One region of the Mesorhizobium sp. P2_C7 genome, then DNA from elsewhere that is predicted to be linked to it. Evidence: predicted binding sites of a transcription regulator. Region 1 holds the regulator's gene; each other region holds the start of a gene.
What was found. The regulator PhoB, encoded in region 1, activates phosphate uptake and scavenging genes when phosphate is short. The targets are predictions, from matches to a motif close to TGTCATNNANCTGTCAT.
Positions count from the first base shown of each region.

Region 2: a site for PhoB is predicted at 3,069-3,085, ahead of AC1D2G_RS18555 (PhoX family protein). Genes of this name have one in related genera too.
Region 3: a site for PhoB is predicted at 2,739-2,755, ahead of AC1D2G_RS28895 (LTA synthase family protein). Genes of this name have one in related genera too.

Region 1 covers NZ_JBFUDW010000013.1:114,104-119,998, forward strand. Annotated here, with positions in the region: gene pstA (phosphate ABC transporter permease PstA) at 1-125, shown strand, start outside; gene pstB (phosphate ABC transporter ATP-binding protein PstB) at 122-928, shown strand; gene phoU (phosphate signaling complex protein PhoU) at 954-1,661, shown strand; gene phoB (phosphate regulon transcriptional regulator PhoB) at 1,681-2,370, shown strand; gene AC1D2G_RS24915 (ROK family protein) at 2,525-3,772, opposite strand; gene xylF (D-xylose ABC transporter substrate-binding protein) at 4,127-5,167, shown strand; gene AC1D2G_RS24925 (sugar ABC transporter permease) at 5,317-5,895, shown strand, end outside.
Region 2 covers NZ_JBFUDW010000008.1:156,657-162,551, forward strand. Annotated here, with positions in the region: gene urtB (urea ABC transporter permease subunit UrtB) at 1-881, opposite strand, end outside; gene urtA (urea ABC transporter substrate-binding protein) at 1,000-2,310, opposite strand; gene AC1D2G_RS18550 (hypothetical protein) at 2,611-3,018, shown strand; gene AC1D2G_RS18555 (PhoX family protein) at 3,141-5,051, shown strand; gene AC1D2G_RS18560 (GMC family oxidoreductase) at 5,161-5,895, opposite strand, start outside.
Region 3 covers NZ_JBFUDW010000017.1:91,611-97,505, forward strand. Annotated here, with positions in the region: gene fabF (beta-ketoacyl-ACP synthase II) at 1-287, opposite strand, end outside; gene AC1D2G_RS28880 (acyl carrier protein) at 322-558, opposite strand; gene fabG (3-oxoacyl-[acyl-carrier-protein] reductase) at 771-1,508, opposite strand; gene fabD (ACP S-malonyltransferase) at 1,569-2,516, opposite strand; gene AC1D2G_RS28895 (LTA synthase family protein) at 2,770-4,722, shown strand; gene AC1D2G_RS28900 (pilus assembly protein TadG-related protein) at 4,768-5,895, opposite strand, start outside.

The DNA of each region.
Region 1 (5,895 bases):
TTGCTCTCAGCCCTTACGAGGAATGGCAGCAACTGGCCTGGACCGGTGCACTCATCATCACATTGACGGTTCTCGCGCTCAGCATCTTTGCTCGCAGCCTGACCGGACGCAGAGAGGACAAATGAGCCAGATGTTGTCTCCAGACATGACGATCGCCGCCGAGGCAATTGCCGGCAAGGCCAAGATCGAGGTCAAGAACCTCAACTTCTACTACGGCCAGAGCAAGGCGCTGAAGGACATCACGCTGTCGCTGCCCGAGCGCAGCGTCACCGCCTTCATCGGACCTTCGGGCTGCGGGAAGTCGACGCTGCTGCGCGTCTTCAACCGCATCTACGAGCTCTATCCCAAGCAGACCGCCGAGGGCCAGGTGCTGCTCGACGGCCAGAACGTTCTCGACCGCTCGCAGGACCTCAATCTGCTGCGGACCAAGATCGGCATGGTGTTCCAGAAGCCGACGCCGTTCCCGATGTCGATCTATGAAAACATCGCCTTCGGCGTCAGGCTCTACGAGAAGATCAGCAAGTCCGAGATGGACGGCCGTGTCGAGCAGGCGCTGAAGCGCGCCGCACTGTGGACCGAAGTGAAGGACAAGCTCAACGCCAGCGGCCTCAGCCTCTCCGGCGGCCAGCAGCAGCGTCTCTGCATCGCCCGCACCGTGGCGGTGAAGCCGGAAGTCATCCTGCTCGACGAGCCGGCCTCGGCGCTTGACCCGCTGTCGACCGCCAAGATCGAAGAGCTGATCGACGAGTTGCAAGCCGACTACACGATCGTCATCGTCACCCACAACATGCAGCAGGCGGCGCGCGTGTCGAAGCAGACCGCCTTCATGTATCTGGGCGAACTGGTCGAGTTCGACCGCACCGAGAAGATCTTCACGTCGCCCCGCGAGAAGCGCACGCAGGACTACATCACCGGCCGCTTCGGCTGAGCTCAGGCATACGAGGACTAAGATCATGGGCGAACACACAGTCGCTTCTTTCGACGAGGATCTCGGACAGATCAGCAGGCTGATCCGCGACATGGGCGACCTCGCCGGCTCGATGGTCGGCGGCGCCACCAAGGCGCTGCTGAATTCCGACAACGCCCTGGCGCAGCGAGTCGTCTCCGACGATGCGATCATGGACGCGCGCCAGCGCGAGCTCGACGACCGCGCTATCACACTGATCGCTAAGCGTCAGCCGATGGCCGACGATCTGCGCCATGTTGTCGGTTCGATCCGCATGGCCGGCGACCTCGAGCGCATTGGCGACCTTGCCAAGAACATCGCCAAGCGCGTCGGCACCGTCGGCCTCAGCGTAACCCCGCGCGACCTGTCGCACTCCATCGACGCAATGGCGCAGCTGGTGCTGATCCAGGTGCAGGGCGTCATCGAGGAATATACGGCGCGCGACGCGGCGGCGCTGGCGAAGCTGCGCGCCGACGACGAGCGCATCGACGTCAAGTACACCTCCGTGTTCCGCGAACTCCTGACCTACATGATGGAAGACCCGCGCAACATCACCGCCTGCACGCATCTTTTGTTCTGCGCCAAGAACCTCGAACGCATCGGCGATCACGTCACCAACATCGCGGAAAATGCGTACTATGTTTTGACCGGCACGCAGCTGCCCGCCAATCGTCCGAAGCAGGACGAGACGGCAATGTCCGCGCCGGCGGCATGACGGCAGGGGTGACCAGTCGATGATCGCGCCACGCATCATGGTGGTGGAGGACGAGGAGCCGCTAGGTGTGCTGCTCCGTTACAATCTGGAGTCCGAGGGTTACCAGGTCGAGGTGGTGACGCGCGGCGACGAGGCCGAGATCCGCCTGCAGGAGAACGTCCCCGACCTTCTGGTGCTGGACTGGATGGTGCCGGCGGTTTCCGGAATCGAACTCTGCCGCCGGCTAAGGATGCGTCCCGAGACCGAGCGGCTGCCGATCATCATGCTGACCGCGCGTGGCGAGGAAAGCGATCGTGTGCGGGGCCTCTCGACAGGCGCCGACGATTATCTGGTCAAGCCGTTCTCGACGCCGGAGTTCATGGCCAGGGTCAAGGCGCTGCTGCGCCGCGCCAAGCCGGAAGTGCTGTCCAGCGTGCTCAAGGTCGGCGACATCGTGCTCGATCGTGAATCGCACAGGGTCTATCGCAAGAAGAGCGAGATCCGGCTCGGACCGACCGAATTCCGCCTGCTCGAATTCATGATGCGCCATCCCGGCCGTGTGTTCTCGCGCAGCCAACTGCTCGACAATGTCTGGGGCGAGACGATCTACATCGACGAACGCACGGTCGACGTGCATGTCGGCCGGCTGCGCAAGGCGGTCAACAATGGCCGCATGCCCGATGTCATCCGCACCATTCGTGGGGCGGGCTACGCAATCCGGGAAGATTAGGGATATGCTGATATTCAGGTGATGCCGGCCTGCGAACGGCAGTTTCCTGCGCTTCCGGCACTCACGGATCCAAATGTCCGCTCCGCTCCGGTTCTTGGAACCCGCCATTCTCGACTCGGCCTAACCTGAATCTCAACACATCCAGGCGCGCCATTCACGCGACGTTCTTGCCGCCGAGGCCGGACCTCGCCTGCGTGCCGGGCGCGAAAATCTCCTGGTCGACAAAGGTCAATGCCCGCGTGGCGCAGCCTTCGCGGATCAGTGGAAGTTCGTTCGGTTCGGTGTCGAAGGAAATCGATTGCGAATGCTGGCCGCCGGCGGTCTGGGCAATCGCCTCGCGCAATGCCGGCTCGATCAGGTCGAAGGCGGCGGCGCTGACGCCGACCATGGCGACGGGCGCCGGGTCGATCAGCGCGAACAGGCTGCCGAGACCGTAGCCGAGTGCCTCGCCGGCCTTGCGATAGGCCTCGCGCTCGGGTCCATCCCTCTCGCGGGCCGCGGTCGCCAGCGCGCGCATGTCGGCATCACTGACATCGGCGACCGGTTCCGCGTCCTCACTCATCTGCCTTGCGTTGCGCCAGATGGCGTAGTTGCCGGCATAGGCCTCGACGCAGCCGCGCCGCCCGCAGCGGCACAGCGCGCCGTGCGGCCGATGGATCATATGGCCGAACTCGCCGCCCGAGGAATGAGTGCCGGTGAACAGCTCGCCCTTCAGCACCAGGCCCATGCCGATGCCGTGCGACAACAGGATGGCGATGAAGTCGTCGCGGTAGCGCTCGGGGTCGCGCCAGCGCAACGCTATCGCCATCATATTGCAGTCGTTCTCCATGGTGGCGGGGATGCCGAACTCGTCCTCGAGTATGTCGGCGAAGGCGATGTCGGTGTGCGGCGTGATCGGCGACCACAGCATGGCGCGGGCACGCGTGTCGGTGATGCCCTGGATCGCCAACGCGATGCGGGCGACACTGCGGACGTCGAGGTCGGGGTCTTCGAGACGACGCCGTACGATGGCAACGCATTCACCGACCAGCGCGTCGCGCGACATGGTCAGCGTGTCCAGCCGGCGCTGTTCCTCGGCGATCACCTGGCCGGCATAGTCGATGACGGCGACCGAGAGGAAGTTCAGTGACAACACCACGGTCATCACCGCCGCCGCTTCCGGATTGAGGCCGAGGCCGACCTGGGGCCGGCCGCGTTTGAGCGAGCCGGCCTCGCTCGGCTTGCCCTCAGTCAGGATGCCTTCGCCGATGAGGTCGGAGGAGATCGCCGATATGGTCGAATGGCTGAGGCCCGTGGTCGCGGCGATCTCGGTGCGGGACGGCTGTCCGGCGCGGCGCACGGCCGCAATCACCATCGCCCGGTTGCGGCGGCGCAGATCGTCGTGGCGGATTCCGACCGACATGCTTTTTCACATCCTCCCGGTCGCTGCAGCCTTTCGTGCCTCCCGAAGGCCATCAGCGAAGCCTGAAAGCGCGACGCGCTTCAGGCACTTGTTTCTGCGCGTGTCGTTGCCCCAAAACCGCTGCGCACTTTTGGGCGACATGCGCCACGCCAAATTCTGGCAGAACCCCACCATCCTGTCATTATTTATTACGGAGCTCGAAAAAAACTCGGAGAGACGTCAAAATCCATCAGAATCGATGTTGACAGCGTTCGGGCGTTGGATCACTATTTTTTCGAGGCTCGAAAAAATAGAGCCTCTGTGCCGGCCTACGGGTCAGTTTGGTCGCGCCATACGCGGCGCAGGGAGGATATTATGAAAAAATTCACAGCCGCCATCCTGGCGGGTGTCGCCATGTCGCTGACGCTGGTGTCGGTCGCGCAGGCGAAGGACAAGGTCATCGGCGTTTCGTGGTCCAACTTCCAGGAAGAGCGCTGGAAGACCGACGAAGCGGCGATGAAGAAGGCCATCGAGGCGGCTGGTGACAAATACATTTCCGCTGATGCACAGTCCAATCCGGGCAAGCAGCTCACCGACGTCGAGAGCCTGATTTCGCAGGGCGCCAACGCGCTGATCATCCTGGCGCAGGATGCCTCGGCCATCGGCCCGGCGGTGCAGAAGGCATTGGACGAAGGCATTCCGGTCGTCGGCTATGACCGGCTGATCGAGAACAAGAACGTGTTCTACCTAACCTTCGACAACAAGGAAGTCGGCCGCATGCAGGCCCGCGAAGTGTTCAAGGTCAAGCCGGAAGGCAACTACGTCTTCATCAAGGGCTCGGGCGCCGATCCGAATGCCGATTTCCTGTTCGCCGGCTCCATGGAAGTGCTCAAGGCAGCCATCGACAGCGGCAAGATCAAGAATGTCGGCGAAGCCTATACGGATGGCTGGCTGCCCGCCAATGCCCAGAAGAACATGGAACAGTTCCTCACCGCCAACGACAACAAGGTCGATGCCGTGGTGGCAGCCAATGACGGCACCGCCGGCGGCGTCGTCGCCGCGCTGACGGCGCAAGGGCTGGCAGGATCGGTTCCGGTGTCCGGCCAGGACGGCGACCATGCCGCACTGAACCGCGTCGCACTCGGCACACAGACCGTGTCGGTGTGGAAGGACGCACGCGAACTCGGCAAGAACGCTGCCGAAATCGCCTCGCAGCTGGCCGCTGGCACTGCCCTGGACAAGATCCCGAACGCCGTGAAGTTCACCACGCCCGGCGGCAACGAGACCAACTCGCTGTTCCTGACCCCGATCGCGATCACCAAGGACAATCTCAACGTCGTCATCGACGCCGGCTGGATCAAGAAGGACGAAGTCTGTGCAGGCGTCGCCGCCGGCACCGTCGCGGCCTGCAACTAAAACCGAACGGGATCCCGGTTCGATCTCAGCGCCGCGGCCCCTGGGCCGCGGCGTTTCTCAAGGGGCATTCCGCTTCAAATGATCGCGGAAAGCAAATAGCATCGTGTTTCCGGCATCCGCGCCAGACGGCAAACCGGTGGGAGGACTTCATGACCGACACGACCTCTAACACGCCTGCTGCGAATACGCCCGTAGACCGGGCGCGTGCGTCTGAATTGAGCGCCGTCGGACGCTTCCTCAAGGCAACCGAACTCGATACGCGCATGCTTGGCATGGTCGGTGCGTTGCTGGTCATCTGGGTCGGCATTCATATCCTGTCGGGCGGACTTTTCCTGACGCCGCGCAATCTCTGGAACCTGTCGGTGCAGACTTCCTCGGTCGCGATCATGGCGACCGGCATGGTGCTGGTCATCGTCATGCGCAACATCGACCTTTCGGTTGGTTCCGTCGAAGGCGTGATCGGTATGATCATGGGTGTGGCGCAAGCCGAATTCCTCATTCGCGTCATCGGCTTCCAGCTTGGAAATCCCTGGCTCTGGATCATCGCACTGGCCGTCGGCGTGGTGCTCGGTCTTGTGATCGGCGCCTTCCAGGGCTTCATCATCGCCTATCTCGAAGTTCCTGCCTTCATCGTGACGCTGGGCGGCCTGTTGGTCTGGCGCGGCATGGCATGGCTGATCACCAACGGGCGCACGGTCGCGCCACTCGACGCTACATTCCAGTTGATG
Region 2 (5,895 bases), on a different contig from region 1:
ACCTGCTGGACGACAAAGGTCGTGTAGGCGCCGAGCATGACCATCTCGCCATGCGCCATGTTGATGACGCCCATGACGCCGAAGGTGATGGCAAGCCCGATTGCCGCCAGCAGCAGCACCGAGCCAAGGGAAATCCCGTACCAGATGTTCTGGCCCGCATCCCATAGGGCCAGCGTCGAATTGATGTCGGCGATTGCAGCCGTCGCCGCCTCCTTGACCGCACCCGAGGCGTTCGCTTCGACCGAGGTGAGCAGCGAAACCGCATCACGGTCGCCCCGTGCGCCGATCAGCACGATTGCGGCGAGCTTGTCGGAATCCGGCCGGTCAGAAACCAGGACAGAGGCGGCACGGGCCTGTTCGAGCAGGGCCTTGACGCTGGCCACCGTCTCGCTGGCGATCGCGGTGTCGAGCGGCCCGATGTTTGCGGCATCGGGTGTCTTGAACATGGTGTCGGCAGCGGCGATGCGCACGGCCGGATCCTTGGCGCCGAGCGTCAGCGTGCCCAGCGCATCGCGTATGACGCGGCGCAGCGTGTTGTTGACCTTGATCTTGGTGATGTCGTCCTTGGCGGCATCCGCCGACTTCTCGCCGCTCAGCGGATCGAACAGCTCGACGATGTCGCCCGCTTCCTTGCCGACGAAGACCAGCGAATCCGCCTTGCGGATATAGAGGTTACCGTCGGCGAGTGCGGCAAGCGGTCGTTCGACAGCCGGATCACCTGTGGCCGCCAGGTCGTGGACGACGGTGCCTGTCTCGGAAAAGCCCTTGGCCGTTGCGAATTTGGCGATGATGCCACGCAGATCGGCTTCGCCAGCACCCGACGACGACAGCGTCGCCAGCAGGAACAAAAGCGTCAGGCCAATCGCGCGCAACAGGTTCATCGGCTTCAGGCGACCCCTTGAATGTTGAATTGGGCGTCCGGACGGCGGAGGAAACCGTCCGGACGCTGGCGGTCTGAGGTCATGGACCTGCGGTCCAGACCTGGTCAGCCCGGGAGGATCAGTTCGTACCCTTGCCGCCGCACTTGCCGGTGGCGACATTGAAGTTGCCGCAGGACAGAGGCGCGCGCCAATCGGAGATCAGGTCCTTGGAGTCAGGCAGGTAGTCGGACCATTCGTCGCCCATCACCAGGCCCGGCGTGCGCGAAACCGTCTCGAACTGGCCGTCGGCCTGGATTTCGCCAATCAGCACCGGCTTGGTGATGTGGTGGTTCGGCATCATCGTCGAATAGCCGCCGGTCAGGTTGGGCACCGAAACGCCGATCATGGCGTCAATGACCTTGTCCGGATCGGTGGTGCCGGCCTTCTCGACCGCCTTCACCCACATGTTGAAGCCGATATAATGGGCTTCCATCGGGTCGTTGGTGGTGCGCTTGTCGTTCTTGATGAACTTGTGCCAGTCGGCGATGAATTTCTTGTTCTCGGGCGTATCGACGCTTTCAAAGTAGTTCCAGGCGGCGAGATGGCCGACCAGCGGCGCCGTGTCGAGACCGGCAAGCTCTTCTTCGCCGACCGAGAAGGCCATGACCGGAATATCCTCGGCCTTGATGCCCTGGTTGCCGAGCTCCTTGTAGAACGGCACGTTGGCGTCGCCATTGACCGTCGAGACGACGGCGGTCTTCTTGCCGGCCGAACCGAATTTCTTGATTGCGGAAACTTCGGTCTGCCAGTCGGAGAAGCCGAACGGCGTGTAGTTGACCATGATGTCTTCCGCCGCGACGCCCTTGGCCTTCAGATAGGCCTCAAGGATCTTGTTGGTGGTGCGCGGATAAACGTAGTCGGTGCCTTCAAGCACCCAGCGCTTCACCGAACCGCCATCCTCGCTCATCAGATAGTCGACAGCCGGAATGGCCTGCTGGTTCGGCGCCGCACCTGTGTAGAACACGTTGCGCTCGCTCTCCTCGCCCTCATACTGGACGGGATAGAACAGGATGTTGTCGAGCTCGCTGAACACCGGCAGCACCGATTTGCGCGACACCGAGGTCCAGCAGCCGAACACCGCGGCGACCTTGTCCTTGGAGATCAGCTCGCGCGCCTTTTCGGCGAACAGCGGCCAATTGGAAGCCGGATCGACGACCACGGCTTCGAGCTTCTTGCCAAGCAGGCCACCTTTGGCGTTCTGCTCGTCGATAAGCATCAGCATGGCGTCCTTCAGCGTCGTCTCCGAAATCGCCATGGTCCCCGACAGCGAATGGAGAATGCCGACCTTGATCGTGTCGTCGGCCGCCCTGGCAGGCATGGACATCAACAGGCCGGCGGCAACGACGCTCGCCGAAAACATTTTTGTTATTGTCGAGAAATTACCCCTCATGCCTAACACTCCCAGGCTGGTTGATTGCACCGCAACAATGCAATGCAACCCCCGTGCCAATCGCTCAGGAGATGCCGAACAATAGGTGATAGTTCAACATTATCAGGTGCTTGGTATATTAGTTTTATGAAAACAAAGAGGATCGGTTAAAAATTGATTGAGAGAAATTTGCGCAGCGCACAAGGTGTCTGCCTAATTTTCGCCCAAATTGGCAATGTGCCTAGTTTTTGGACTTCGCCGGCGGATGTTGCGGCTCGGCGCAGAAATAGGGCAAGCTCGCCCCATCAAACGAGCGACGTCATGGCATCCGGCATTTCACGCATTTTTATCGGCATATTGCTTCTGGCGGCAGCGACCGGCACTGCCCGAGCCGACTTCAGCGACGGCAAGATGCCCGACGGCATCTACCACTGCGAAGTGTACCTGCTTGGCATGTTCCTGGACCTCGGCGACATCACCATCAAGGGCAACGTCTACAGCGGCCCGGTCACCTTCGGGACCGCCCAGCAGGGCTACAATTACCAGATGGATGCAAACGGCGTGATCTCCTGGCTGGGACCGCTCGGCGGCTATACGGCTGGCGGCAACTCGCTGTCGCTGACCCAGGCCACGCTCGACGGCCAAAGTGCGCCCTCCTTCGACATCATTATGAGGCAGCCCGACGGCGCCTTCACCGCCTCGACCTGCACCAAAGGAAGCGGTCAGTAGATTATTCCCTGGTAATCGCCGCCGCCTCGGCGGACCTGCCTTGTGTCTCATGTCATCTGGATGTTGCCGAAACTGGATAGGCAGCGGTGCGCCGTCACCATCCACCTTGAGAGGCAGACACAATGGCCAATTCCCCGTCTTCATCCTCCCCTGTCATTCGCGACGTCATCGCCGAGCGCGTCTCGCGCCGTACTCTCCTGAAAGGCAGCCTCGCATCTGGTGCTTTGATCGCCGGCGGCAGCTTCGTCGGTTCGTTGTTTGCCGGAGAAACACATGCCGCGGCGCTTTCCACACTTGGCTTTCCCGAGTTGAAGCGCGTCTACGACAAGACCCACGCCGCCGCAGAGGGCTATGAGACCACGATCGTGGCACGCTGGGGCGACCCGCTCGTCGCGGGTCTGCCGGATTTCGACGGCAACAAAGTCGCTGCCGACGAGCAAGAGAAGCGCTTTGGTTACAACTGTGACTACATCGCCTTCCTGCCGCTGCCGAAAGGCACGGTCAATTCCGACCACGGCCTGCTCTGCGTCAACAACGAATACATCTCGCCCAATGTCATGTTTCCCGGCATGACCGAGGATGACGCCGGCAAGACGATGAACAAGGAACAGGTCGATCTCGGCATGGCCGCCATGGGTCACTCAATCGTCGAAGTGCTGTTGAAGGATGGCAAGTGGTCGCTGGTCGAGGACAGCCCGCTCAACCGCCGCATCACCGTCAACACCGAAATGACCGTCTCCGGCCCGGTTGCGGGCCACGCCTTGATGCAGACCTCGGCCGATGCCACCGGCACGAAAGTGCTCGGCACCAGCTACAATTGCAGCGGCGGCTTCACCCCGTGGGGCACCGTGCTGACCTGCGAGGAAGGTGTTTCCGACCTGTTCGGCGGCGATCCGAAGAAGGCGCCGACCGCGGACATCCTCGATCGTTATGGCTTCGACGGTTCCGACGTCTATGGCCGCGGCCGCTTCCACGACCGCTTCAAAATCGACAAGGAGCCGAACGAGGCCAACCGTTTCGATTGGGTGGTTGAGATCGATCCCTATGATCCCCAGTCCAAGCCGGTGAAGCGCACCGCGCTTGGCCGCATGTCGCATGAGGCGTCCACCGTCGTCCTCAACAAGGACGGCCGCGTCGTCGTCTACATGGGCGACGACGATTATTTCGAATACATGTACCGCTTCGTCTCGAACAAGGCTTACGATCCGGCCAAACCGGCCTCCGGCAACGACCTGCTGGACGATGGCGTGCTTTCGGTCGCGCGCTACGACGCCGACGGCTCCATGACCTGGCTGCCGCTGATTCACGGCCAAGGCAAGCTTACGGCTGAAAACGGCTTTGCCGATCAGGCCGAGGTGCTGTTGAAAACACGGTTGGCGGCGGACGCGCTGGGTGCCACGCCGATGGACCGCCCCGAGGACATTGAGACCAATCCGGTGACCGGCCGCGTCTATGCGGTGATGACCAAGAACAAGAAGCGCGACCAGTCGAAGGTCAATCCGGCCAACACGCGTCCGGAAAACCTCTGGGGCCACATCGTCGAACTGATCCCGCCAGGCGGCCGCGGCGTGGACGCCGACCATACCGCCGACAAATATGCCTGGGATCTGTTCGTGCTGTGCGGCAACCCGAAGGACGCCGCGGTCGGCGCCACCTTCCATCCGGACACATCGGTCAATGGCTGGTTCGTCTGCCCCGACAACATCACCTTCGATCCGGCCGGCCGGCTCTGGGTGGCGACCGACGGTGCCAATGATTTCGACCTGCCGGACGGCGTCTACGGCGTCGACACCGAAGGCCCGGCGCGTGGCCTGCCGAAGCTGCTGTTCACTTGCCCGCATGGCGCGGAGGCGACCGGCCCTTGCTTCACCCCCGACGGCACGACCTTGTTCCTGTCGGTCCAGCACCCGGCCGAGGACGCCGAGACGCTCGACAAGGTGCAGACACTGTGGCCCGACTTCAAGGACGGCCAGTTGCCCCGCCCGTCCGTGGTCGCCATCCGCCGCAAGGACGGGCAGCCGGTCGGCGCCTAATCAGTCTGGTCACACAAAAAGGCGGAACGCGCGTTGTGCGTTCCGCCTTGCGGCCCGGGAGGACACTGAAGTTGGCACCGCCCCGGTAACGGGGCGATGTCTTGCCAGCTCAGATCGTCTTGGCCGACATCTGCGCAGCGATGTAATCGGCCTGGCGGATCGCCAGCGACACGATCGTCAAGGTCGGGTTTTCGGCGGCACCCGTCGTGAACTGGCTGCCGTCCGACACGAACAGGTTCTTGATGTCGTGCGTCTGGCCATGCTTGTTGACGACGCCGTCGGCCGCCTTCTCGCTCATCCGGTTGGTGCCGAGATTGTGGGTCGACGGATAGGGCGGCGTCGGGAAGGTGCGCGTGGCGCCGACCGCCGCGTAAAGCGCCGAGGCCTGCTTGTAGGCATGGTTGCGCATCGCGGTATCGTTCGGGTGATCGTCGAAATGCACGTCGGCTATCGGCATGCCGTGCTCGTCCTTCATGTCGGCATGCAGCGTGATGCGGTTCTCCCCGCGCGGCATGTCTTCGCCGACGATCCACAGCCCGGCCATGTGGTCGTAGTGGTCGAGCGCCGTGGTGAACGAGCGGCCCCAGGCCCCTGGATCGAGGAAGGCCGCCATGAACGGCAGGCCGAGCGACAGCGTCTCGAACTCGTAGCCGCCGACGAAGCCGCGTGACGGATCATGGCGCGCCTCGTCGCGGATGATGCCGGCCATGGTGGTGCCGCGATACATGTGCACCGGTTTGTCGAAGATGGCATAGACCGAGCCCGTGGTGTGGCGCATGTAGTTCTTGCCCACCTGCCCCGATGAGTTGGCAAGGCCGTCGGGGAATTTGCCCGACGACGAATT
Region 3 (5,895 bases), on a different contig from region 1:
CAGCCGGAATCCTTCAGCGCCTCGTCGGCGGCGGCAATCCCGTACAGGATGAAGTCGCCGATCTTGCGCAATTCCTTCGGCTCGAGCACGGCCTCGGGATTGAAGGTGGCATTGCTGCCATCGCCACGCGGAATGACGTGGGCGATCTTGCAGGCAAGATCCTCCACCTCAAACTCGGTGATGCGCTTGGCTGCGCTGCGGCCGGTCAGTAGTTCCTTCCAGCTGTGCTCGAAGCCCATGCCGAATGGCGACAACAACCCAAGGCCCGTGACGACGACACGCCTCATCGCAGGTCCTCCCCGGTGATGACTGCGGAAAGCGTCAGGCGGATGCCTTGTCGATATACTTCACCGCATCGCCGACGGTCAGGATGGTCTCGGCCGCATCGTCGGGAATCTCGACGCCGAATTCTTCTTCGAACGCCATGACGAGTTCGACCGTGTCGAGGCTGTCGGCGCCCAGATCATCGATGAAGCTCGCCTGCTCCGTCACTTTGTCGGCATCGACACCAAGGTGCTCGATGACGATCTTTTTGACGCGCTCTGCGGTGTCACTCATTTGGGGCATCCTCGTCTTTTGTTTGTCTGTCTTCGTTAGCGGGCAGAATGCCGCTAATCAAGCTGAAAGATGGTCCTGCCGGAAACGCAACGGCCACGGACCGGTTTTTGCCCGAACCGCCGGGTTGCGGGCCGCATTACACGAAAAATAGCAGAGGTCCAAGCCGAAATGGTCTCTTTTCACAAGCCGGCAACAACTCCGCCGGACCTCGTTCAGATCATCGCCATGCCGCCATTCACATGGATGGTCTGGCCGGTGACGTAGGCGGCTTCGTTGGAGGCGAGATAGGCAACGGCGGATGCGACTTCAGCGCCGGTGCCCATGCGGCGCGTCGGGATCGCCGCCATGATCGCCTCCTTCTGCTTGTCGTTGAGCTTGTCGGTCATCGCCGATTCGATGAAGCCCGGGGCGACGCAGTTGACGGTGATGTTGCGGGTGGCGATCTCCTGCGCCAGCGATTTGGAAAAGCCGATCATGCCGGCCTTGGAGGCGCAGTAGTTGGTCTGGCCGGGATTGCCGGTGACGCCGACAACCGAGGTGATGTTGATGATACGGCCGTGACGGCGGCGCATCATGGGATGGGTGAGTTCGCGGGTCAGCCTGAAGACAGCGGTCAGGTTGACCTCGAGTACGGTGTCCCAGTCGGCGTCCGACATGCGCACGAACAGCCCGTCCTTGGTGATGCCGGCATTGTTGACCAGGATGTCGACGCCTTCGAGGTCGGCCTCCGCCTTCTGGCCGAGTGCCTTGACCTCGTCACGGTTCGACAGGTTGGCCGGGAACAGCTTGACCCGATCGCCAAGCTCGGCGGCCAGCGTCTCCAGTTTCTCGACCCGTGTGCCATGCAGGCCGACGATGGCGCCTTGCGCATGCAGCACCCTGGCGATCGCCTCGCCAATGCCTCCCGATGCGCCGGTGACGAGTGCCTTGCGGCCAGTCAATTTGAACATTTTTGTCTCCTGATTGAGAAGAGAACACCCTTTGCACGGGCAGGGTCAAATGGCACTAGATTAAGCAAGCGTCGCCAGCGCCGCCTCGACATCAGCCGCGGAGCCGACCGACGCGGTGGCGATGTCGCGGTTGATGCGCCGCGCCAGGCCTGAAAGCACCTTTCCGGCGCCGATCTCGTAAAGCGTGGCGATGCCGTTTGCGCCGAACCATTCCACCGTCTCGCGCCAGCGCACGCGGGCAACCACCTGCTCGACCAGACGCCGCGCGATCTCGTCCGGATCATTGGTCGGGGTGACGGTGACGTTGGAGACGATGGGAACCACCGGGGCGGCCTTCGCCACGCTGGCCAACGCCTCGCGCATGATCTCGGCCGCCGGCGTCATCAGCGCGGAGTGGAAAGGCGCCGAAACCTGCAGCATCAGCGCCCGCTTGGCGCCCTTTTCCGTGCAAAGTTTCGCCGCCAGCTCCACTGCGCCCTTTGTGCCTGAAATGACCAGCTGGCCGCCGCCATTGTCGTTCGCCACCTGGCAGACAGAGCCAGCCCCTTGGGCAGCCTCGGCGCAGGCGGCTTCTACATCCGCCTGTTCCAACCCGATGATAGCCGCCATGGCGCCCTCGCCGGCCGGCACCGCCGCCTGCATGGCATTGCCCCGGATGCGCAGCAGCCTGGCGGCATCGGCAACCGAAACGAAGCCGGCGGCCGCGAGCGCCGAATATTCGCCCAGCGAATGGCCGGCGACATAGGCGACCTTGTCCTTCAGCGAGAAGCCGCGCGATTCCAGCGCCCTGATCGCGGCCAGCGACACCGCCATCAGCGCCGGCTGGGCATTGGCGGTCAGCGTCAACGTCTCCTCCGGCCCTTCCCAGATCAGCTTCGACAGGTTTTCGCCAAGAGCGTCGTCCACCTCCTGGAAGACCCTGCGCGCCTCGGGAAAGGCATCGGCGAGATCCTTGCCCATGCCGACAGCCTGGCTGCCTTGTCCAGGAAAGGTGAATGCAACGGCCATATGAGGGCTCCCAAGGGCTGGTTTTGCTTGCCTGATAGTCGGGTTTTTCTTGCCTGTGACGCAAGGCAGGCCGCCAAGTCAAGCCCAGTTCGACCCTGGCCGGCGGCACCATCGCCGGCCGAGTGCCTGTTCCGAAAGGCTTTTTGGCGATCACTCCTGATGAAAACCGCTCACGAATCGTTTGCTGGCTCTTCTTATTTCCGCCACAGGCGCTAGCTTTGCGTGACAATTATATGACAATCGAGTGACGAGTTTGTCGCTGGGTGGGGAAGTTAAAGTGGCAAAGAGTTCCAAACGCGTCGGCAAAGCCGCGCCACAGTTCCTGGAAGACGACCCGTCCACCGGCTATCTGCCGGGCAGGACATGGCCGGTCGTGCGCTATGGGCTGGTCAGCCTGGCAATCGCTGCCGTCATGGTGTTTGCGATCGAATTGATCGTGCGCGGCGACTTTGCCGGCACGGTCGCCTTCTTCCTGCAGCCGCTCAAGCCGGGCTGGACCACCATCGTCGTGTTCGCGCTGATCCTGATCGGCCTCGATGCCGTGCTTGGCCGCAGCCACCAGAGCCTGATGATCGTCGCGCCGCTGACCCTTTCACTTGCCTTTGTCGGCCACCAGAAGTCGCATTATCTCGGCGATCCGCTCTATCCCACCGATTTCCTCTACGCCCGCCAGATCTTCGCGCTGCTGCCGCTCCTGGTGCGCGACCGGCCGATGACCGCGCTCGCCATGGTGGTCGGCATCGTCGCCGGCCTGTCGCTGCTCGTCTATGGCTGGCGGCTATGGCGGCGCAAGGTTCCGGCGCTCAGCCGCAAGGGCCGCCTTGCCCGGCTGACGCTGGCGGTTCCGCTGCTCGCCTTCTTCGTTTCGATCATGGACTACGCCACCTTCTCCTGGACCAGGGACCGGCTGCAGATCATCCCGATCATGTGGGACCAGAAGGAAAACTATGCGTCCAACGGCTTTGCCCTGGCCTTTGCCCTCAACGTGCCGATGGCGCATGTCTCGGCGCCGCCAGGCTATTCCGACAAGGCAATCGCGGCGATCGACAGGACCGATGTGACTTCCTCGATGCCGGCAGAGAAACCCGACATCATCATCGTCATGAGCGAATCCTTCTGGGATCCGACCAAGCTGCCCGGCGTCACCATCACGCCCGACCCGATCCCCAACGTGCGCGCGTTGCGCTCGGGCTCGATGTTCTCGCCCGAATTCGGCGGCATGACCGCCAACATCGAGTTCGAGGCGCTGACCGGCTTTTCCAACGCCTTCCTGCCGGCCGGCAGCATCCCCTATCAGCAATATGTGCGCACGCCGACGCCTTCGCTCGCAACGTTCCTCAAGAGCCAGGGCTACCGGGCGCGCGCCATCCACCCCGGCACCAACTGGTTCTGGAACCGTGGCGCGGTCTACGCTGATTTCGGCTTCAACGATTTCAAATCAGAAGAGACGCTGCCGCCCTTGCAAAAGCGCGGGCCGCTGGCGTCCGATGCGGCGATGACCGACGAGATCATCAGCGAGGCCGACGCCAGCGATGAGCCGGTGTTTTTCTTTGCGGTAAGCCTGCAAAACCACGGCCCCTACGAGCCGAACCGCTATTACAATCCAACCCACACGGTGCAGGCACCGATCAGCCAATGGGCACGCGAATCGCTGCTCAGCTACGCCGAGGGGTCAGCCGACGCCGATCGTGGCCTTGAACGCCTTGTCGAATGGGCGAAGAAACGCTCCCGTCCCACCGTGATCGCCTTCTTCGGCGACCATCTGCCGCCGCTGGGGCCGGTCTATGTCGAAACCGGGTTCCTGAAAGACAATGTCGCGCCGCGCAAGGAACCGACGCCGCAAGCCGCACTTGAACATCACCAGACGCCGCTGATCATCTGGTCGAACCACTCCGGTCCGGTCGAGAACCTCGGCGCGGTGAGCCCGGCGTTCCTGCCCTATCATATCCTCACCACCGCCGGCATCACCCATCCCTACTACACCGGCTTCCTGGGTGAGATGCGCGAACGCTACCGCGTCGTCGACCGCAATTTGTTGCTGACGCCGACGGGCGAAGCCACGCCAGATTGGTCACGGCAGAAGGAAATCGATCCGACGATCCGCGATTTCCGCCTGCTGCAGTACGACATGATGTTCGGCAAACGCCTCGCGGCGCCGGACTTCTTCCCCGAAACGGTCGACAAAATCGTCGCCCATACGAGTTGAGCCAAACGATCCCGTGAGGCTCGGGCCTGGCGACCCTTCACACGTTCAATCCGTCAATTGCAGCTTCGAGAACTTGTTGGCGATCTGCTGGAATACGTCCGGCAGTTTGGTCGGATCGTTGACGGCATAGTAGCCGCTCGGATCCGAGGCGCACGCGCTGTAAAGCGAGCGGTTGGCGGCGGTGTCGGATTGCAGCACCATGGTGTAGATTTGCACGCCCTCGTTCTTCAACTGCGTGCAAACGCTTTTGGTCCAGCCGTCGACATTGCGCGCCGCGGTCGCCTGACTGTCCGACCCGAAACGGCCACCTGCGAGATAGCCATAGGATGTGTAGTCGGACTTCGTTGGCTGTTCGCTGGCGCCATAGACGACGTTCTCGCCGTCGGTGAGCAACAGCACGATCTTGCTGACGCCGGGCGTCTTCCACGGCGCTCCATCGGTATAGGGGGCGGCGGGCGACAGCACCCGCATGCCCCACGACAGGCCCTCGGAGACATTGGTGCCTGAACCGTTCCACTCGGTCATCTGGCTTGCTGCCTTGCGCAGCTTGTCGAAATCGTCGGTCAGCGGGACGACGGGTGTGGGGCAAGCGCGGTTCGGGCCAACGGTGACGGGGGTGCCCGTCTCGGTGATGAACTCCTTGGCGGGCGCAACATATTTGGCGACCTTTTCCTTGGCGCTCGTACCGGGCGACAACAAATCGCCGAGCAGATCGTTGAGATCGATGCCGAGAAGGTTGCCCTTCTGCTTGGCGAGCTTGGTCTTGTCGCTGACGTCGTCGAGATAGGAATTGTTGTAGTATTTATCCGAATTGCCATAGGAGGCAGACGGCTTCTGGGCAACTTCGGGGTCGTCCGGCGCAAAATACGGAACAAACAGAGTGTCGGGCTCGTCCGGGTCGGGTGGGGTATCGGAAATGTTGTAGGCGCCCGGCCGCGCCTCGACGCAGCCCTTCCATCCGGTGTTGTTCCATCCGGGCTCGGTCCATCCGGTCTGCTTGAGTTGCTTGAAAAGCGCCATATGGTTGGGACGCTTGCCGTCGATGACCGGGAAATTGACGCCGTTGGTGGAGGACTTGCCGTCCATGTCGATCCAGGACGGGTCGAATTCATCGCCATCGACGTTGACGGCCGTGACGAACGGAACCAGCGAGGCGCGAATCTGGCGCGTCGG